DNA from 4 places in the Streptomyces sp. SID5469 genome. Region 4 is predicted to be linked to each of the others. Evidence: riboswitches for the same ligand, from Rfam matches in the RefSeq annotation. Region 4 holds a riboswitch; each other region holds the start of a gene.
What was found. Region 4 has a riboswitch for thiamine pyrophosphate ahead of thiO (glycine oxidase ThiO). Riboswitches for the same ligand answer to the same signal wherever they lie in the genome.

Region 1 (5,144 bases), 4.6 Mb from region 4:
GACGCGAAGGAGTCCGAGACCGCCGAGGCCCTGCGGGCACTGGGCGCGACGGTGCACATCGGGCACGCGGCCGAGCACCTCGCCGACGACGCCACGTGCGTCGTCGTCTCCTCCGCGATCCGCGCGGACAACCCGGAGCTGGCCCGCGCGGCGGAGCTGGGCATCCCGGTCGTCCACCGTTCGGACGCCCTGGCCCGGCTGATGGACGGCCTGCGCCCGATCGCGGTGGCGGGCACGCACGGCAAGACGACCACGACGTCGATGCTGGCGGTGTCGCTGTCCACGCTGGGCCTCGCCCCGTCGTACGCGATCGGCGGCGACCTGGACGCCCCCGGCTCGAACGCGCTGCACGGCGAGGGCGACATCTTCGTCGCCGAGGCGGACGAATCGGACCGCAGCTTCCACAAGTACGCGCCCGACGTGGCGATCGTGCTGAACGTGGAGCTGGACCACCACGCCAACTACGCGTCCATGGACGAGATCTACGCGTCCTTCGAGACCTTCGTGGACCGCATCACCGAGGGCGGCACGCTGGTGATCGCGGCGGACCACGAGGGCGCGCGGGAGCTGACGCGGCGCGTCACGGCGAGCGGCGTACGGGTGGTGACGTACGGCGAGTCGGCGGACGCCGACGTGTGCGTCCTGTCCGTGACCGCGCAGGGCCTGAAGAGCGAGGTGGAGGTCCTGCTCGACGGCACGGAGCTGACCTTCACGGTGTCGGTCCCCGGCCGGCACTACGCGCACAACGCGGTGGCGGCGCTCGCGGCGGGGGTGGCGCTGGGCATCCCGGCCGCGGACCTCGCTTCGGCCCTGGCCGCCTACACGGGGGTGAAGCGGCGCCTCCAGCTCAAGGGTGAGGAGGCGGGCGTCCAGGTCATCGACTCGTACGCGCACCACCCGACGGAGATGACCGCGGACCTGGAGGCGATGCGGGCGGCGGCGGGTGACGCACGGATCCTGGTCGTCTTCCAGCCGCACCTGTTCTCGCGCACGCAGGAGCTGGGCAAGGAGATGGGGCAGGCCCTGGCGCTCGCGGACGCGTCCGTGGTCCTGGACATCTACCCGGCCCGCGAGGACCCGATCCCGGGCATCACGAGCGAGCTGATCATCGAGGCGGCGCGGGCGGCGGGCGCGGACGTGACGCCGGTGCACGACAAGGCGGAGGTCCCGTCGGTGATCGCGGGAATGGCGAGGCCGGGCGATCTGGTTCTCACCATGGGCGCGGGCGACGTGACGGAGCTCGGCCCGCGGATCCTGGACCGTCTGTCGAAGCAGTGAGGGGCTGAGGCTCGTGTCGTACGACATCGAAAAGCCGGACGAGGCATGGCGCGCGGAGCTGACCCCGGCCGAATACGCGGTCCTGCGCAAGGCCGGCACGGAGCCGGCGTTCACGGGTGAGTACACGGACACCAGGACGAAGGGCGTCTACTCCTGCCGTGCCTGCGGCGCGGAGCTCTTCACGTCGAACGAGAAGTTCGAGTCGCACTGCGGCTGGCCGTCCTTCTACGACCCGAAGAACACGGACGCCGTGGAGCTGATCGACGACCGTTCGCACGGGATGGTGCGGACGGAGGTGCGGTGCGCTCGCTGCGGGTCGCATCTCGGACATGTGTTCGAGGGGGAGGGGTATGCGACCCCGACCGATCAGCGGTACTGCATCAACTCCATCTCGTTGCGGCTGGCGCCGGACGAGGGCTGAGGCAGGCGGGCACGCCCGGGGGTGACCCCTCGGGCAGGCCCTAGCGGCGCACGACGGAGTCCAGCAGGGCGGGGAGATCCGCGACGGAGTCCAGGACGTGGTCGGGCCGTGCGCTCGCCGCGTGGTGCGTTTCGGGCAGGTATTTTCCGGTCTTGACGAGGACACCGGTGATACCCGTGCGCTGTGCCGCGAGCACGTCGGACTCGATGTCGTCGCCGACCATGACCGCCTGGCCGGGGCCGGCCCCGAGGCGTGTCAGCGCCGCCTCGAAGAACGCGGGCGCCGGCTTGCCGGTGATCTCGGCCCGAGTGCCGGCGGCGTGCTCCAGCCCGAGCAGGAACGCACCGCTGTCGAGATCCAGTCCGCGGTCGGTGCGCCAGTACAGGTTGCGGTGCATCGCCACCAGCCGGGCGCCCCGCTGGAGGTGGCCGAAGACCCGGTTGAGCGCCGCGTAGTCGAACTCTGGGCCGGCACCGCCCACGATGACGACGTCCGGGACGGTGTCGGTGTCGTCGAGCAGGGTCACGCCGACGAGGTCCTCCCGGATGTCACCGCTGTTCAGCAGGGAGCAGCGGGCGCCGGGACAGTGGTCGGTGAGATGGGCCGCGGTGGCGGTGGGTGCGGTGAGGATGTCCTCGGCGCTCACCGGGAAGCCCGAGGCGCCCAGTGTCGCAGCGATCGACGCGCGCGTACGGGACGTCGTATTGGTGAGCAGGACCACGCCGAGGCTGGCGTCGCGGATCCGGTGCAGCGCCTCGATCGCGCCGGGCAGTGGCTTCCACGAGACGGTGAGCACACCGTCGATGTCGATCAGGACCGCACGTACGGCATCCATGTCAGGACAATACCGCGGGGTCCGTGGGTGCGTCGCTTCGCACACGAATAACCTGCGAGACGGGCTCCCTGCGCCGGTATGGTCCGGATCAGGTTCCAGAGGTCGCTGTCAGGTCCTGCGACCTTCCAGCCTCTCAGCCCGACCGTCGACGTCGGCCCGGGCGGAAACCACGTACTCCCAGCTTCACGCCAAAGTCGGCTACTCCGGTCGAACTCCCTCGCTCGTCCCGCAGGCTGTTTCTCATTCTAGTGCGGTCAACAGGAAATGAACCCTCCTAAATCGGGATTTTTTACCCGTCTGGCGCTCGTCCGCTCGTCCGCTCGTCCGCTCGTCTGGCGCCCGCCCGGTGCCCGTCTCCGGCCCGTCTTCCGCCCGCCGCACACGCGCCGCTCAGGCCCCCGCGTGCACCAACGCCGACCACGTCCAAGGCCGCTCCCGGTCGTCTTGTCTCAGCGAGCGCACCGTGTGGTGCAGGGCCAGGGCCGCGGGCAGGGGGCCGGGGCCCGGGAGGGAGGGGGCCAGGGTGCGGTGGAACTCGGCCGCGGCCCTGGCCGCGAAGGAGTCGCCCACCTCCCAGAGCGTGGCCACCGACTGGGCGTAGCCGGCGAGCTGGAACGCGGAGCCCAGGTGGATCACCTCGTCGGCGAGCGCCGCGGTGGCGCCGCCGCGGGCCGTGCCGCAGGCCGAGAGGTAGGCCAACTCGGCCGTCTCCAGGTGGAGCTCGGCGATGTCGCGGATCAGCAGGTCGCCGTCGGCCAGCAGCAGCCGGCCGGCCGACAGGTCCTCGGGGTCACTGTCCGCGTGGCACGCGAAGTGCACCACGGCCGCGTCCACCATGGCCGCACGCACCGAGTCCCGGGTGGCGGCCGGTCCGATCAGCGGAACGCCTCCGCCCGCCGCCACCGCCTCGGTGGCCTCCGTGACCGTACGGGCCAGCGGGGCCTGTCCGGCGGTCTGCGGCATGGCCACGGCCAGGGTGCGCCGCCGGCCGGGTGCCGCGCGCCTGCGGGCCCGGCTGAAGAGCAGGGCGCGCAGGGTCGGTGTGTACGAGGAGGCCACCCGGTCCAGGACGGCGGCGTCCGCCGCCTCCCCGCTGCCGTGGCGCCCGGCGGCATGCAGCGGAAAGGAGTTGAGCACCCCGGACGGCGACCACCACAGCCGGGGCCAGGGCGCTCCTGACTCCGGCGGACCGGTGAACCCGAGGGCGTCCAGGACCGGTTCGGCCAGTACGTCCCACAGCCAGGCCAGCGTTCCCGTGAAGATCTCCCGGGCGTCCTCGAACAGAGGGTCGCGCGGTCCGGCCGTCAGTGCCTCGACGGCGACCCGGAAGGACTCGGCCTGTGCCACCAGATCGGAGGCGTACAGCCGCGGCAGCGGTACCGCGCGCAGCCCGTCGGGGCACAGCGCCAGGGCGTCACAGCGGCGCGGGTTGATGTTGACGCTCACCACCGGCCCCTCCGCGGCGGCGGGCAGCAGGTCGTCGAGACCCAGGGGAAGCGGGGTCAGAAAGCGCTGGAAGCCCGGGTGCTGCTGGAGTTCGGCGACGAGCCAGGCCGCGTCGTCGGAAGCGGACCGCAGCTCGTCCTCCTCGTCCGGTGTGGGCCATCGGCCCGGTTCCCTCGCCGTGCGGAGCGCCCGGATCCGTTCCAGCGCGGCCCGCAGCCGGCCGTGCAGCTTGGCGTCCGCACCGTGCAGGACCTCCAGTTCGCGGCGGGCGTTGAGCGCCCCCGACAGCAGATGCGCCCGGCCGTCCTCCAGGGTCTCCAGCGCTTCCACGGGGTCCCGGTCGTCGAGCGCGGTGGCGGCGCCGTCGGAGGCCAGCCGGGTGATCAGGCTGGGCGACTGCCCGACCCCGGGCGGTGCCTGGCCCAGCAGCCCGGTGCGCTGGATCCGCGACTGGGCCGCGGAGGTCCACTGCGTCAGCAGCATGGCCGTGCGCCAGCCGGGAGCCGGCGCCGAGGTCAGCTCCCGGGCGATGCCCACGGCCTCCTCGTAGTCGGCCTCCTCGGACCACAGGGCATGGCGGACGAAGAGGGACAGGGCCAGGGTGGTCCGGGTCTCGGCGTACTCCGGCGTGTCCGGGGCGAGTTCCGTGAGCCTCCGGCGGGCGGCCCGCACCCCCTCCTCGACCGCCTCCAGCTGCTCGAACGGCGACTCGTACGCGAACGCCAGTGCCGTATGGGCGCCGAAGAGCTCCGGCTTGATCCCCAGCTCCTCCAACTGGGCGGGCAGTTCCTCGAACAGCTCCCGCATCAGCGGCAGGGCCCGGCGCATCAGCTGCAGACGCGTCCGGGTGTCGCCCGGCGCGTACATGGACTCGTACATGATCTGCACGAGGCGCAGCATGTTCCGCCCGCCGTGCAGCAGGCGGTGCTCGCGGGAGTCGGGTGGCAGCCGCGGCAGCAGTCGTTCGTGGATCTCCAGCAGCTCGTCGAGGCTGCTGGTGTCCGGCGGCTCCTCGGACTCCTCGACCCGCCCGCCCGGCGGCCCGGGCGCGCCCTCGTCGTCGTCTCCCGCCAGGAACGCGGCGACGGCGCCCGCGCGTTCCTCCTCGGGCAGCCTGGCGATGCGCCGGGCCTGGAGCTCCATCGCCTTGGCGAAGATCTCGTT
Region 2 (5,144 bases), 2.1 Mb from region 4:
GGAGTGACCATGGCCGGAAAGCTGCTGGTCCAGCAACTTCCCCTGGATAGCTGAACGTTCACCGGGCAGGCGTCCCACGGCGGAAGACTGTGCTGGCCAGAGGGCAATTTCTGGAAACCCCCTGTCACCGTGTGCCGTCACCGCTCTACCATCGGCTTATCCGTAGCAGGCTCCCCTCCGTTTCTGCCCGACGGCTCGTCAGCGTGCGAGCCCCAAGCCCTACGGAGCATCGGGGGATGCAGATGAACAGCGTTCCGCAGCACCTGCTGAGCGAGGACCGCCAGGAATACGAGCGGATCCTCGGTGAGGTGCTGCGCTCCGCCCCACACCGCCCGGAACTCGCCGCCGTCGACCGGCGGCTCAACACCGAACAGCTGCGCACCATGGCACTCAACGCCACCGCACTCATCACAGCGGCCGCGGCGACCGAGTACCAGCACTATGTGAAGGTCCGCGAGGAACTGCGCCAGCCGGCGCCGTCCACCCCGCCCGTCCGCGAGGAAGCCGGTGCCATGGAGCCGGGCGCGGCCGCGGTGGGGCTCGCCACCACCCTGGGAGAGGCCGCCGAGACCGCCGGGGCCGGCGCCGTCGCCGTCGTCCTCGCCCCCGTCCTCGCCGGCACCGCCGCGGCGATATTCCTGCTCGTCGGCTACATCCTGAAGATGCTCAATCCCGAGCAGGCGTTCACCCAGACCCTCCTGACCACCGGGTGGGTCTTCGGCGCGGTCACCGCGGCAGCGATCCTGGTCGCCGCGGTCGGCCTGCTGCTCACCGCTCTGCGCAACAGCCCCAGCGCCCTGGAGACCAGCGCCCAGAGCGAGCTGACCGATGAAGTGGCCCGGGCCAGGGAGGCCTGGCACGAGGCCCTGCTGGAGCGGGGCCTCCTGCCGTTCCTCCGCGAGGCACTCGCCGACCCCGGCACGGCCGCACTGGGCAGCCCCGCCCCCTCGGAGGCACCCAGCCGCATCCCGCACCTCGGCTACCACCGCCCGGGCTTCACCAGCCCCGACGGCGGGCCCGCGGCGGGCCCCCGCCCCAGCTTCACGAGCCCGGACTTCACCAGCCCGGACTTCGGGGGGCCGGAGCACCAGCCGGAGTAACACCCGGCCGAACCGGCAGTCGGCCGCGACGACCATCGGCCGGTGCGGCCGGGCCCTTCGGACCTCAGCCGGAGTGACCGGGCCGCCGGAGGCCGACCGGCGCAGCCGGAAGCAACCCACCGGAGTCCGGCCCGCGCTCACCGAGAGCGCGGGCCGGAACTTCAGCTCCGGCTCTCTCGTCCCAGTCAGTCCGCCAACGGCAGATAGACCCGGTTCCCGGCCGCCGCGAACTCCTTGGACTTCTGTGCCATGCCTTCCTCGACCTCCGTCCGCGTCCCGCCGTGCTCACGGCGGATGTCCTGGGAGATCTTCATCGAACAGAACTTCGGCCCGCACATCGAGCAGAAGTGGGCCGTCTTGGCCGGCTCCGCCGGGAGCGTCTCGTCGTGGAACTCCCGTGCCGTGTCCGGGTCGAGGGCCAGGTTGAACTGGTCCTCCCAGCGGAACTCGAACCGGGCGTCGGACAGCGCGTCGTCCCACTCCTGCGCGCCTGGGTGCCCCTTGGCGAGGTCGGCGGCATGGGCGGCGATCTTGTAGGTGATGACGCCGGTCTTGACGTCGTCACGGTTGGGCAGACCCAAGTGCTCCTTGGGCGTGACGTAGCAGAGCATCGCCGTGCCCCACCAGGCGATCATCGCGGCACCGATGCCGGAGGTGATGTGGTCGTACGCCGGCGCGACGTCCGTCGTCAGTGGGCCGAGCGTATAGAAAGGAGCTTCATCGCAGATCTCCTGCTGAAGGTCGATGTTCTCCTTGATCTTGTGCATCGGGACGTGGCCCGGGCCCTCGATCATGGTCTGTACGTTGAAACGCTTCGCGATCCGGTTGAGTTCCCCCAGAGTTCGGAGTTCCGCGAACTGCGCCTCGTCGTTGGCGTCCGCGATCGAGCCGGGACGCAGACCGTCGCCGAGGGAGTACGTGACGTCGTATGCCGCGAGGATCTCGCAGAGCTCCTCGAAGTTCTCGTACAGGAAGCTCTCCTTGTGGTGCGCCAGGCACCACGCCGCCATGATCGAGCCGCCGCGCGAGACGATCCCGGTCTTGCGGTTCGCGGTGAGCGGCACATAGGGGAGGCGCACGCCCGCATGGACCGTCATGTAGTCCACGCCCTGCTCGGCCTGTTCGATGACCGTGTCCTTGTAGATCTCCCAGGTCAGTTCCTCGGCCCTGCCGTCGACCTTCTCGAGCGCCTGGTAGAGCGGGACCGTGCCGATCGGCACGGGGGAGTTGCGCAGGACCCATTCGCGCGTGGTGTGGATGTTGCGGCCGGTGGACAGGTCCATGACGGTGTCGGCGCCCCAGCGGGTCGCCCAGGTCATCTTCTCGACCTCCTCCTCGATGGAGGAAGTGACCGCGGAGTTGCCGATGTTGGCGTTGACCTTCACCAGGAACCGCTTGCCGATGATCATCGGCTCGATCTCCGGGTGGTTGACGTTCACGGGCATTACGGCCCGTCCGGCCGCGATCTCCTCGCGCACGACCTCCGCCGAGACGTTCTCCCGGACGGCCACGAACTCCATCTCGGGCGTGATCTCGCCGCGGCGCGCGTACGCGAGCTGCGTCACGGCCTGTCCGTCACGGCCCCGGCGCGGCTGACGTGGCCGCCCCGGGAACACCGCGTCCAGGTTGCGCAGCCCGCCGCGCGGCGAGGTGTGCTTGATCCCGTCGTCCTCGGGGCGAACGGGTCGGCCCGCGTACTCCTCGGTGTCGCCGCGGGCGATGATCCAGTTCTCCCGCAGCGGCGCGAGTCCCCTGCGGACATCGGTGTCGACGGACGGGTCGGTGTACGGGCCGGAGGTGTCGTAGAGCGTCACCGACTCCCCGTTGGTGAGGTGCACCTGACGGACCGGCACCCGCAGATCGGGGCGCGAACCCGCGACGTACGCCTTGTGCCAGCCGATGGATTTCCCGGCCTCCTGGTCGCCCTGGGGCGAGGCGAGCGCCTCGCCCGTCTGGCTGGAGGCAGGCGTGCGTGCGTCCTTGTTGGTCATGAGACCTACTCCCTACGCCGGCATTACCCGGTAACAGGTTCAGCGGTCGACGCAGCAATGTCCGCCCGACGATGTTCCACGTGAAACATCGCGGATGCGGAGGTCAGCGCCCTCTCAGCCCGGTGCTCCGAGCTCCCGCGTGTGCAAAGGTCCTCTCACGCTAGCGTCTGATTGGGCGAGCTGAACAGTGGGCCCCTCCCGTTCTTGCGATGATCGGTCGGTGACCACGACGCAACAGCCCCCATTCCCGCCGTCCGAGCCTCCGCGCGGCCAAGGCCCCGGCGGCGGCCGTGGACAAAGCGACGGTCCGGGGGGCCACAGCCCTGGAGACGGCCATGACCATGGCCAGGGCTCCGGAGGCGGGAACGGTCCCGGCCACTCGCACAGTCACAGTCATGGCCCGGCCGCCCCCGTTTCCCAACATCTGCGCAAGGTCATCGCCGCGATCCTGATCCCGTTCGCCGTGGCGGTCGTAGTGGGTCTCGCGGTGCTGTGGCCGGGCGGTGTCCCGGGACATGAGCGCAGCGGTGTGGGCTTCGACCGGCAGACCCAGCAGGCCACGGTCACCAAGGTCGACGAGGTCGACTGCAAGTCCGTGAACGCCTCGGGTGACACCCCGACCGGCGACACCTCCACCGCCGAAGGCTCCTCTGCCCAGCAGCAGGCCAGTGGCACCTGCAAGAAGGCAACCATCCGCGTCGACACCGGCAAGGACAAGGGCCGTACGTTCACCGAGATCGTCCAGCCGGACCAGACACGGCAGTTGCACCAGGGCGAGAAGGTCGTGGTCGCCTACGAACCCTCCGCACCCAAGAACTTGCAGTATTCGGTCACCGATGTGGAGCGCAAGTTCCCCATGGCTTTGCTCGCCGGCATCTTCGCACTCGCCGTCGTCGTCGTGGGCCGGATGCGCGGCGTCATGGCGCTGGTCGCGCTGGCCATCAGCTTCATGGTGCTGACCTTGTTCATCCTGCCCGCGATCCTGGAGGGCTCGAATCCACTGATCGTGGCGGTGGTCGGGGCGAGCGCCATCATGTTGATCGCGCTCTACATGTGTCACGGTCTTTCAGCCCGGACATCGGTGGCCGTACTGGGCACGCTGCTCTCGTTGGTGCTGATCGGCCTGCTCGGCTCACAGTTCATCGGCTGGGCCGCGCTGACCGGCAACACGGACGACAACACTGGCCTGATCCACGGCCTGTACCCGCACATCGACATGAGTGGTCTGCTGCTGGCGGGCGTGATCATCGGTTCCCTCGGTGTTCTCGACGACGTGACGGTCACTCAGACGTCGGCGGTATGGGAGCTGCACGAGGCCAATCCGACGATGGGCTGGCGCGGTCTGTATCGCGCGGGCATCCGCATCGGCCGCGACCACATCGCGTCGGTCGTCAACACGTTGGTCCTGGCGTATGCGGGTGCCGCCCTGCCCCTGCTGCTCCTCTTCTCGATCGCGCAGAGCAGCGTCGGCACGGTCGCCAACAGCGAACTGGTCGCCGAGGAGATCGTCCGCACACTCGTCGGCTCGATCGGCCTGGTCGCCTCTGTTCCCGTCACCACGGCCCTGGCCGCCCTGGTGGTCTCGGCGGACCGCCCGGGAACGCCCGCACCGGCTGCGGCCGCACCGCTGCGCTCCGGGAGGGGGCGCCGCCGCAAGCGCTGACGTCCACTCCAGGGCGGGGCGCATCCGCGGCTCGGCCCAGGAAGAAGGTGACTCCGGCCCGGCGGAGCGCCCGGCGAGGCGAACTGGCTCAATACCGCCGACACACGGCCGTCGGCGTTAAGCCATGTGAGTGCTGAACCGTTACGCCTCTGTTGACGTCAGGTGCGTCAACCCGCGCTCTGCTCCTCCGCGAGGATGCGGTCCAGCGCCTCGTCGAGATGGGCATCGAAGTCAGCAAGGGAACACTCCTGGCCCAGAGGCACCAGCTTGTCGGTGCGGTCGAGGAACGTCACCAGCGGTACCGCCCCGGACCGGAACAGTGCGTGATCGCCGCCCACCTGAAGCCGGATCAGCACCTCGCCGAACGCCTCGCGATCAGCGGGCGCGATG
Region 3 (5,144 bases), 4.1 Mb from region 4:
CAAGACCCGCGAGGGCCTGGTCGGAGCGGTCTCGTTCGCGATGGTGGCGGGCGCGCTGTGCATGGAGTTCCTGATCGACGACGGCAGCTGGTGGCAGGGCCTCGTGCTCGGCTTCGCGGTCGCCGCCAGTGCCACGCTCGGCGACCTCGGCGAGTCCATGATCAAGCGGGATCTGGGCATCAAGGACATGGGCACGCTGCTGCCGGGGCACGGCGGCATCATGGACCGGCTGGACTCGCTGCTGCCGACGGCTCCGGTGGTGTGGTTGTTGCTGGTGATCTTCGTAGGGTCTGGCTGACCTGCGCTTTTTCCGGAGAGGGGCCGGCTGTCCATGGGGCAGCCGGCCCCTTCCCGTATGCCCGGAGGTGCTTTCGTAAACTTCTTGACATGTTCGGGCCAGTAAGTTTTGATGATCAAGCGCCAAATTCGACCACATGACCACGGGTTCGGGCGCGGGGGAAGTCAGCGAATTACCGTTACGGGCCATCTCTGTGAGGTCTGTGGTTTCTGCTGTCCTGAAGAGCCCGTGGTGGACAATTCAAGGGGATTTCCGTCTTGCGCTTGAAAGCGATTCCGGCAGTCACTGCAATTGCCGCCGCGACGTTCCTCGGAGCTGCCGCCAGCCCGGCGCAGGCCGGCACCGGCCTGCTCATCGCGGTGCAGATCAACTCGTTCCAGGACTGGGGCAATTTCAACCAGGACCCGGTGGAAAGCACCAACACTCCCGGTGACGCCATCCGGGCCTGTGACTGGACGGCGGACGGGTGGGCCGTCACGTCCTACCTGGATGTCGGCAGGAACGGAACGTGGGACCGCACGGTTTCGACGAGCGGCGTTCCCTCGGATTTCTGTACCCACTGGGAAACCGGCAACCTCGCCGAGGGCACCAAGGTGACCATCAAGGCGTGTAACACGAAGGCCGGTTACGCCCCGAAGAACTGCAAGGAAGAGGACACCGTCGCTTAAGGATCGCTTTTCCTTGCGTGATGCGGTTCTTGTCACGCACTGGGCCGGGCGTCCCCGGCACCCGTGACGACCGTGACATCCCGTGGAGGCGGGCCCGGACACAATCCGGTGCCCGCCTTTTGCGTTTCTCCCAGGGGGGCCGTCTTTGGGCCGCCCGAGAAGGTCCCACGACGACCGGGGGCGACCGGAGGCCACCAGGGGCGACGAGGGGGTTGATGAGGGGTGACCAGCGCAACCGGCTCGGCCCCCAGGTCACCCGATTCGATCTGCGACACTGGTACAGCCATGCCTAAGCCCGGAGAACTCACTTTCGTCGCCCCGCGCGGAGCCAAGAAGCCGCCGCGGCACCTTGCCGATCTCTCGCCCGCCGAGCGTAAAGAGGCTGTTGCCGCGATCGGTGAGAAGCCGTTTCGCGCCAAGCAGCTCTCGCAGCACTACTTCGCGCGGTACGCGCACGACCCGGAGCAGTGGACCGACATCCCCGCCGGTTCCCGCGCCAAGCTCCAGGAGGCGCTGCTTCCCGACCTGATGACGGTCGTGCGGCATCTGTCGACCGACCAGGACACCACCCGCAAGACGCTGTGGCGGCTGTTCGACGGGACGCTCGTCGAGTCGGTGCTCATGCGCTACCCGGACCGGGTGACGATGTGCATCAGCTCCCAGGCCGGGTGCGGTATGAACTGCCCGTTCTGCGCCACCGGACAGGCGGGCCTGGACCGGAACCTGTCGACCGGCGAGATCGTGCACCAGATCGTGGACGGCATGCGGGCGCTCAGGGACGGCGAGATTCCCGGCGGCCCCGCCCGTCTCTCCAACATCGTCTTCATGGGCATGGGCGAGCCGCTCGCCAACTACAAGCGGGTCGTCGGTGCGATCCGGGCGCTCACCGACCCGGAGCCGGACGGGCTCGGGCTGTCGCAGCGCGGCATCACCGTGTCGACCGTCGGGCTCGTCCCGGCCATCCACCGGTTCGCCGACGAGGGCTTCAAGTGCCGGCTGGCCATCTCCCTGCACGCCCCGGACGACGAGCTGCGCGACACTCTCGTGCCCGTCAACACGCGGTGGAAGGTGCGGGAGGTGCTGGACGCCGGCTGGGAGTACGCGGCCAGGTCCGGACGCCGGCTCTCCATCGAGTACGCGCTGATCCGGGACATCAACGACCAGGCCTGGCGCGGTGACCGCCTCGGCCGGATGCTCAAGGGCAGGCCGGTGCACGTCAACCTGATCCCGCTGAACCCGACGCCCGGCTCGAAGTGGACCGCCTCGCGGCCCGAGGACGAGAAGGCGTTCGTCGAGGCGATCGCCGCCCACGGGGTGCCGGTCACCGTCCGGGACACCCGTGGCCAGGAGATCGACGGAGCCTGCGGCCAGCTCGCGGCCACCGAGCGGTAACCTGTCCCGCGTAGGTACATCTTCATATTCCGACAGGGGAGCGCCACAGCGCTGAGAGTGCGGGAGAGTCCGCAGACCCTCTGAACCTCGCCCAGGTCATTCTGGGTAGGAAGTTCGGTCATCACTCAAGCTGTTGCGCCCTGCCCGGGAACTCGTCGGAGGCTCCCGGGCAGGGCCGCGTCTTCTCCTGGTCACTCCAGGAGGAATTCGGTGAGCACCACCAAGAAGTTCACGGCCGCGGCCCTGGCCGCCGGGCTCGGGCTCGTCACGCTGTCCGCGTGCGGCTCGTCCGGCTCGGGCGGCGGCGACGCCGACTCCAAGACGGTGACCCTGGTCAGCCATGACTCGTGGGCCGCCTCGAAGAGCGTGCTCGAGGACTTCGAGAAGCAGTCCGGCTACACGGTGAAGGTCCTCAAGGATGGCGACGCCGGGCAGGCGGTCAACAAGGCGATCCTCACCAAGGACAACCCGCAGGGCGACGTCTTCTTCGGCGTCGACAACACCCTGCTGTCGCGGGCGCTCGACAACGGGCTGTTCCAGCCGTACGAGGCCAAGGGCTCCGGCCTGATCCGCCCCGAGTACCAGGTGGACCGGGCCAAGCACCGGGTGACACCGATCGACTCCGGTGACATCTGCGTCAACTACGACAAGAAGTACTTCGCCGACCACAAGCTGGACCCGCCGGCCTCCTTCGGCGACCTGGTCGAGCCGCGGTACAAGAACCTGCTCGTCACGGAGAACGCCGCCACGTCCTCGCCCGGCCTCGGCTTCCTGCTGGGGACGGCGGCCGAGTACGGCGACAAAGGCTGGCCCGACTACTGGAAGAAGCTCAAGGCCAACGGCGTGAAGGTGGTCGACGGCTGGGAGCAGGCCTACAACCAGGAGTTCTCGGGCTCAGCAGGCGGCAAGAAGGCCAAGGGCGACCGGCCGCTGGTCGTCTCCTACGCCTCGTCCCCGCCGGCCGAGGTGATCTACGCCAGCCCCAAGCCGAAGACCGCGCCCACCGGGGTCGCGAGCGGGACCTGCTTCCGGCAGGTCGAGTACGCGGGGCTGCTGAGCAACGCGAAGAACACCAAGGGCGGCAAGGCGCTCCTCGACTTCCTCGTCACCAAGGAATTCCAGGAGGACATGCCGCTGAACATGTTCGTGTACCCGGTGGTCAAGGGTGCTCAGGTCCCCGCCGAATTCAGCGAGTTCGGTCCGGCGGCCAAGAGCCCCGAGACCCTGGCCCCGGCCGAGATCGCCGACAACCGTGACCAGTGGGTCAAGTCGTGGACCTCGCTCGTACTGAAGTAGAGCCCCCGGCGCGCAAGGGGCTCTCCCGTGGGAGCGCGGCGCGGCTCGGGCTCATGGCCCTGCCCGTCGCGTTCTTCGGGGTGTTCTTCGCCTACCCCGTCGCGGCGATCGTGGCGCGTGGTCTGAAGGCCGACGGGGCCTGGCAGTGGGGGCGGATCGGTGACGTACTGGCGCAGTCCGGCATACAGCACGTCCTGTGGTTCACCACCTGGCAGGCGTTCGCCTCGACAGCGCTCACGCTGCTGATCGCGCTCCCCGGCGCATATGTCTTCGCACGCTTCGATTTCCGGGGCAAGCAGGTGCTGCGGGCCGTCGTCACCGTCCCGTTCGTGCTGCCGACGGTCGTCGTCGGTACGGCCTTCCTGGCCCTCGTGGGCCGCGGGGGACTCCTCGACGAGCTGTGGGGCGTACGGCTCGACACCACCGTCTGGGCGATCCTGCTCGCGCACGTCTTCTTCAACTACGCGGTCGTCGTCCGCACCGTCGGCGGTCTCTGGGCGCAGCTCGACCCGCGTCAGGAGGAAGCCGCGCGGATGCTCGGCGCCTCCCGGTTCGCGGCCTGGCGCAAGGTGACGCTGCCGGCGCTGGCCCCGGCGGTGGCGGCGGCCGCGCTGATGGTCTTCCTCTTCACCTTCACCTCGTTCGGTGTGGTGCAGATCCTCGGCGGTCCCACCTTCTCCACCCTCGAAGTCGAGATCTACCGGCAGACCTCCGAGATCTTCGACCTCGCCACGGCCGCCGTGCTGACGATCATCCAGTTCATGGCGGTCGGCGCGATCCTCGCCGTACACGCCGGGACCGTGCGCCGGCGGGAGGCCGCGCTGCGGCTGGTGGACGCATCCATGACGGCGCGCAGGCCGCGCGGGGCGGGACAGTGGGCGCTGCTCGGCGCCGTCCTCGCCACCGTCGCCGTACTCCTGGTGCTGCCGCTCGCCGTTCTCGTCCAGCGCTCGTTCGACGCGCCCGGCGGCCACGGATTCGCGTACTACCGGGCGCTGACGCACGACGACGGCGGGACCTTCCTCGTCGCACCGATCACCGCCATCGGCACCTCTCTGCAGTACGCGCTCGCCGCCACCGCCGTCGCCGTGCTGATCGGCGGGCTGGCCGCCGCGGCCCTGACCCGGCGCGACGCCGGCCGTCTCGTGCGTGGTTTCGACGCGCTGTTGATGCTGCCGCTCGGCGTGTCCGCCGTGACCGTCGGCTTCGGGTTCCTGATCGCCCTCGACAAGCCGCCGCTGAACCTCCGCGGCTCGTGGATTCTCGTGCCGCTCGCGCAGGCGCTGGTCGGTGTCCCCTTCGTCGTCCGCACCATGCTGCCCGTCCTGCGCGCCGTGGACGAACGGCTGCGCGAGGCGGCGTCCGTGCTCGGGGCCTCGCCGTGGCGGGTGTGGCGCGAGGTCGATCTGCCGATGGTGCGGCGGGCGCTGCTGGTCGCGGCCGGGTTCGCCTTCGCCGTGTCGCTGGGCGAGTTCGGTGCGACGGTCTTC
Region 4 (5,144 bases):
ATCGTGAGCGTCACCGTGTCGCCCTCGGCGACCTTGTCGTCGTCCGCGCCCGGCGACTGCTCCACGACCTGGCCCTTCTCGAACTCCGCCGACGTGACCCGCTGCGAGGAGATCCGCACCTTGAGGCCGGCGTCCTCCAGGTCCGCGGTGGCGTCGTCCACGGACTCGCCCGTGACCTCGGGCACCTCCACCGGACTGCCCTTGCTGACGGTGAACGCGATGGCCGAACCCCCGCGCCGCTCGGTGCCCGCGGCCGGGTCCGTGCTGATCACGGAGCCCTTGGGGACGTCGTCGCTGACGGCGCGCGAGACCATGCCCGGAGCCAGGCCGTCCGCCTTGAGCTCCGCCCTGGCCTTGCTCAGCGGGAGGCCCGCGAGATCGGGCACCTTCACGGTCCTCGGGCCGTCGGAAATGGTCAGCGTCACGGAGTCGTTGTCCCGGATCCGGGCGCCCGGCTTCGGGTCGCTCCTGATGACCGTGCCGCGCTTCACCGTGTCGCTGTAGTCGTGTCTGACCTGCTTGACGTCGAGCCCGGCCTTCTCCAGCTGCGCCGTGGCCTCGACCTGCGTCTTCGCGAGCACCGGCGGGACCTTGGTGAACTGGCCGGAGTTGATGTACCAGACGCCCGCTCCCAGGCCGAGCACCAGCAGCACGGCCGCGACGATCACGAGCGGCCCGCGCCGGGGGCGCCCGGAGCGCCGCCGCGGAGAAACGGGCGGGGACTCGAACCGGCTCGTCCGGTTGATCTGCTCGTCCTCGTTGACGGGCAGCGGCCGCGGCACCGTCAGCGAACGCGGAATCACACTCGTACGGTCCTCGGCGCCGCCGTGCTGCGTGGCTATGGCCTGCGGCGGTACGGCGTCGAGCTGCTCGGTGCTGAGCGCCGCCCGTGCCTCCAGGACCTGGGCGAGCAGCGCCACCGCGTCGGGCGGGCGCAGCCCGGGGTTGCGGGCGGCCGCCGAGGAGACCAGCTCGTCCAGCGTCGCGGGGAGCCCCGGCACGGCGGCCGACGGCGGCGGCACGTCCTCGTGCAGATGCTGGTAGAGGATCTGGGCCGGGGAGTCCCCGGCGTGCGGCTTGCCGCCCGTGAGCATCTCGTAGAGGACGACACCGCACGCGTACACGTCGACGCGGGTGTCCGCCGTGCCGTGCTCTATCTGCTCCGGCGCGAGATACGACACGGTGCCGAGCACGGAGCCCGTGGTGTTCGTGACGGTGTCCACAGCCCGTACGAGCCCGAAGTCGGCCACCTTGACCCGGCCGTCGTCCCCTATCAGGACGTTCTCCGGCTTCATGTCGCGGTGCACGAACCCGGCGCGGTGCGCGGCGCCGAGCGCGGCGAGCACCGGCTCCAGGATGTCGAGCGCGGCCCGCGGCTGCAGCGCCCCCCGGTCGCGCAGCACATCGCGCAGGGTGCAGCCGGCCACGTACTCCATGGCGAGATAGACGTACGACCCGTCCGCGCCCTGGTCGAAGACCTGCACCACATTGGGGTGCGCGAGCCGCGCCACCGACTTGGCCTCGCGGATGAAACGCTCGACGAACGAGCCGTCGGCGGCCAGTGTCGGATGCATCACCTTGAGGGCGAGCACACGGTCCAGGCGGGTGTCCACGGCCCGGTAGACCGTGGCCATCCCACCGACCGCGATCCGAGCGTCGACGCGGTAGCGGCCGTCGAGCACCTGCCCGAGGAGGGGGTCCTGAAGGGTCGTATCCACGCAGGTGAGTCTACGAGCCGCCACTGTCACACCCACCCGGTCCGCTTGATCCGGGGACGGAATGCAGCAGAGCTGTGACTGTTGCGCGACTAGAACGCGGGGCGCTCGGGATCCAGGTGTGCGCGCCCCTCCGGCGGGGACGACGCCTCGGCGAAATGGCGGCGTGGGATGCGTCCCGCGCGGTACGCGAGCCGGCCCGCGTCCACCGCGTGCCGCATGCCCTCGGCCATCAGCACCGGTTCCTGCGCCCGCGTCACGGCCGAGGCGAGCATCACACCCGCGCAGCCCAGCTCCATCGCCAGCGCCACGTCCGACGCCGTACCCGCCCCCGCGTCCAGGATCACCGGCACGCGCGCGTGCTCCACGATCAGCTGGAAGTTGTGCGGGTTGCGGATGCCGAGCCCGGAGCCGATGGGCGAGCCGAGCGGCATGACCGCCGCGCAGCCGACGTCCTCCAGCTTGCGCGCGAGGACGGGGTCGTCGTTGGTGTACGGCAGCACGGTGAAGCCGTCGTCGACCAGGGTCTCGGCGGCGTCGAGCAGCTCGATCGGATCGGGCAGCAGGGTGCGCTCGTCGGCGATGACCTCCAGCTTGATCAGGTCGGTGCCGAGCGCCTCGCGGGCCAGGCGCGCGGTCAGCACGGCCTCGCCCGCGGTGAAACAGCCGGCCGTGTTGGGCAGCACCCGGATGCCGAGCCGGTCGAGCACGGACAGCACGGAGCCGTGGACGCCCGCGTCGACGCGCCGCATCGCGACCGTCGTCAACTCCGTGCCGGACGCCACGAGCGCCCGCTCCAGGATGTCGAGGCTGGGCGCCCCGCCCGTCCCCATGATCAGCCGGGACGAGAACGGCGTATCGCCGAGGACGAAGGGATCGTCAGCCATGGTTCAGCCTCCTTGCACGGCGGTGAGGACTTCGACGCGGTCCCCCTCGGAGAGGGCCGTGGAGGACCACTGCGCGCGCGGGACGACGGTTTCGTTGAGGGCGGCGGCCACGCCGGAGGGAGCCGCGGTGAGTGTCTTCACGAGGGTGTCGAGCGCGGTGCCCGGCGCGATCCGCCGGCGCTCGCCGTTGACCGAGATGTTCATGCGGACTGCTCCGTGAGTACGGCGGTGCTGAAACGCCTGGGGGTGAAGGGGCGGGCCTCGTCGGGAAGCTCGCCGGTGGTCAGGACATGCGCCATGGCGTCTCCGGTGACGGGGGTGAGCAGGACGCCGTTGCGGAAGTGGCCGGTGGCCAGCAGCAGCCCGTCCAGCTCGGTGGGGCCGAGCAGCGGCGCGTTGTCCGGCGAGCCGGGGCGCAGTCCCGCGCGGGTCTCGGTGAGCGGCAGTTCGGTGATCCCCGGCACCAGCTCGTGCGCGTCGCGCAGCAGCTCGTACACCCCGCCCGCGGTCACCGTGGTGTCCCAGCCCAGCTCCTCACTGGTCGCGCCGACGACCAGCTCGCCACTCTCGCGCGGCACCAGATAGATCTGGCTGCCGCGGACGACGGCGCGCACGGTACGGCTCAGGAACGGTGCGTACCGCTTCGGCACGGTCAGCCGCAGCACCTGTCCCTTCACCGGGCGGACGGGCGGCAGTACGTCGTCGGGGACGCCCGCGAGCTGCCCGCTGAGGCTGCCCCCGGCGAGCACGATCTGGCCCGCGGCCAGCTCGGCGCCGTCCCTGGTCACGACCCCGGCGGCCCGGCCCCGCACCAGGAACAGGCGCTCGGCCCACACCCGGTGGAAGACCACCCCGGCGCGCTCGCAGGCCACCACCAGCGCCTTGGCGAGCCGGCGCGGATCGATCTGGTGATCGCCGTCGACTCTGAGCCCCCCGCGTACGCCGGGCGCGAGCATCGGCTCGAGACGGCGGCACTCGCGGCCGTTCAGCCACTCCGACTCGAGCCCCGACCGGCGTTGCAGGGCATGCAGTTCGCGCAGCTGGGCACGGTCGTCGGCGTCGAGCGCGACGGCGAGCGTGCCGCACCGGCGGTAGCCGAGATCGTGCCCGGTCGCCTCGGTGAGCTCGGCGGCGAAGTCCGGATAGCGGCGCGCGGAGGCAAGGTTGAGCCCCAGCAGGGTCTGCTCGCCGTAGTGCAGCTCGGTGACCGCAGCGAGCATCCCGGCGGCCACCTGGGCGGCCCCGCCACCGGGGTCGGGGTCCACCACAGCCGTGGCGAACCCGCGCTGCGCGGCGCGCCAGGCGGTCACCAGACCGATGATTCCGCCCCCCACGACGAGGACGTCGGAGGTATGTGTAGGCGACATGGGCGTCCAGCCCCTCCCTTCGCCGGCATGACCCGGATCAGGTTCGTACGGTCGGAGGCCGTCCCAGCCTCCCTCTCAGCCCGGTGCGTCCGGGCTCCCGCGAGTGCTTTACGTTGGCCAGCCTAGCCCGTGCCGTTTGCCTCAGTAAGGGAGCCTCCTGCCATGGCCCGTTCGCTCGACGGACTCGTCCTCGCCCCGGTCACGGACCAGGCGCCGGGTCAGGTGGGTACCCGTACCCGGTTCACGTACCACGAGAAGGACGGCGAGATCTGGGCCGAGTACGCGGGCGGCGATGTCGTACGCGGCCACCTCGTGGGCAGGCGTGAAGGGGACCGCCTGGACTTCCGGTACGTGCAGCTGAAGCACGACGGGACCACATCGTCCGGGCACTGCGTCTCCACGGTGATCGAGCTGGCGGACGGCCGTGTGCGTCTTCAGGAGACCTGGGAGTGGGAGTCGCAGCCGGGCAACGGGACGAGTGTTGTGGAGCAGGTCACTGAGCACGCCCCCTGACTGACAAACTGTCAGTTGTCTATGGTGATCAGGTGAGCGAGCAGACGCAGGAACGAGGCCGTACGGCAGCGCGGCGTGTCGTCGTCGTGGGCGCGGGCATGGCCGGGGTGCAGACCGCGGTCGCCCTGCGGGAGCAGGGCTTCACGGGCGGAGTGACGCTGATCGGCGCGGAACCCCATCAGCCGTACGACCGGCCGCCGCTGTCCAAGGCCGTGCTGCTCGGCAAGGCCGAGGGCTCCGCCTTCGACGTCGACTTCGAGGCGCTCGGCATCGAGCTCCAGCTCGGCCGCGAGGCGCTCGGCCTGCGCCCGGAGGACCACGAACTCGACACGGACTCGGGCCCCGTCCCGTACGACGTCCTGGTCGCCGCCACCGGTGCGGAACCGATCCAGCTGCCGGGCGCCGAGGGCGTCCCGGGCGTGCATCTGCTGCGCACCCTGGACGACGCCGAGCGGCTGCGTCCCGTCCTCGCCCAGCAGCACGACATCGTGGTCGTCGGGGCCGGCTGGATCGGCGCCGAGTTCGCCACGGCCGCGCGCGAGGCAGGCTGCGCGGTCACGGTCGTCGAGGCCGCGGACCGGCCGCTCGCGGGGGCGCTGCCCGCCGAGGTGGCCGCGCCGATGACGGCCTGGTACGGCGACAGCGGGGCGCGGCTTCTCACC

Region 1: it holds a riboswitch for thiamine pyrophosphate, as region 4 does, so the genes downstream of both, GTY58_RS11565 (HAD-IIA family hydrolase) here and thiO (glycine oxidase ThiO) in region 4, are expected to answer to the same signal.
Region 2: it holds a riboswitch for thiamine pyrophosphate, as region 4 does, so the genes downstream of both, thiC (phosphomethylpyrimidine synthase ThiC) here and thiO (glycine oxidase ThiO) in region 4, are expected to answer to the same signal.
Region 3: it holds a riboswitch for thiamine pyrophosphate, as region 4 does, so the genes downstream of both, GTY58_RS13710 (thiamine ABC transporter substrate-binding protein) here and thiO (glycine oxidase ThiO) in region 4, are expected to answer to the same signal.

What each region holds. Positions count from the first base shown of each region.
Region 1 is NZ_WWIN01000001.1:2,680,605-2,685,748, reverse strand. It holds gene murC (UDP-N-acetylmuramate--L-alanine ligase) at 1-1,278, shown strand, start outside; gene msrB (peptide-methionine (R)-S-oxide reductase MsrB) at 1,292-1,699, shown strand; gene GTY58_RS11565 (HAD-IIA family hydrolase) at 1,740-2,534, opposite strand; TPP riboswitch at 2,583-2,763, opposite strand; gene GTY58_RS11560 (CHAT domain-containing protein) at 2,925-5,144, opposite strand, start outside.
Region 2 is NZ_WWIN01000001.1:5,230,596-5,235,739, forward strand. It holds gene GTY58_RS22330 (metallophosphoesterase) at 1-54, shown strand, start outside; gene GTY58_RS22335 (hypothetical protein) at 237-1,100, shown strand; gene thiC (phosphomethylpyrimidine synthase ThiC) at 1,286-3,091, opposite strand; TPP riboswitch at 3,084-3,240, opposite strand; gene GTY58_RS22345 (YibE/F family protein) at 3,312-4,754, shown strand; gene GTY58_RS22350 (SsgA family sporulation/cell division regulator) at 4,922-5,144, opposite strand, start outside.
Region 3 is NZ_WWIN01000001.1:3,217,782-3,222,925, reverse strand. It holds gene GTY58_RS13725 (phosphatidate cytidylyltransferase) at 1-298, shown strand, start outside; gene GTY58_RS13720 (hypothetical protein) at 556-966, shown strand; gene rlmN (23S rRNA (adenine(2503)-C(2))-methyltransferase RlmN) at 1,252-2,358, shown strand; TPP riboswitch at 2,383-2,488, shown strand; gene GTY58_RS13710 (thiamine ABC transporter substrate-binding protein) at 2,569-3,654, shown strand; gene GTY58_RS13705 (iron ABC transporter permease) at 3,630-5,144, shown strand, end outside.
Region 4 is NZ_WWIN01000001.1:7,328,876-7,334,019, forward strand. It holds gene pknB (Stk1 family PASTA domain-containing Ser/Thr kinase) at 1-1,718, opposite strand, end outside; gene GTY58_RS31720 (thiazole synthase) at 1,808-2,602, opposite strand; gene thiS (sulfur carrier protein ThiS) at 2,606-2,806, opposite strand; gene thiO (glycine oxidase ThiO) at 2,803-3,969, opposite strand; TPP riboswitch at 3,967-4,080, opposite strand; gene GTY58_RS31735 (hypothetical protein) at 4,132-4,482, shown strand; gene GTY58_RS31740 (FAD-dependent oxidoreductase) at 4,515-5,144, shown strand, end outside.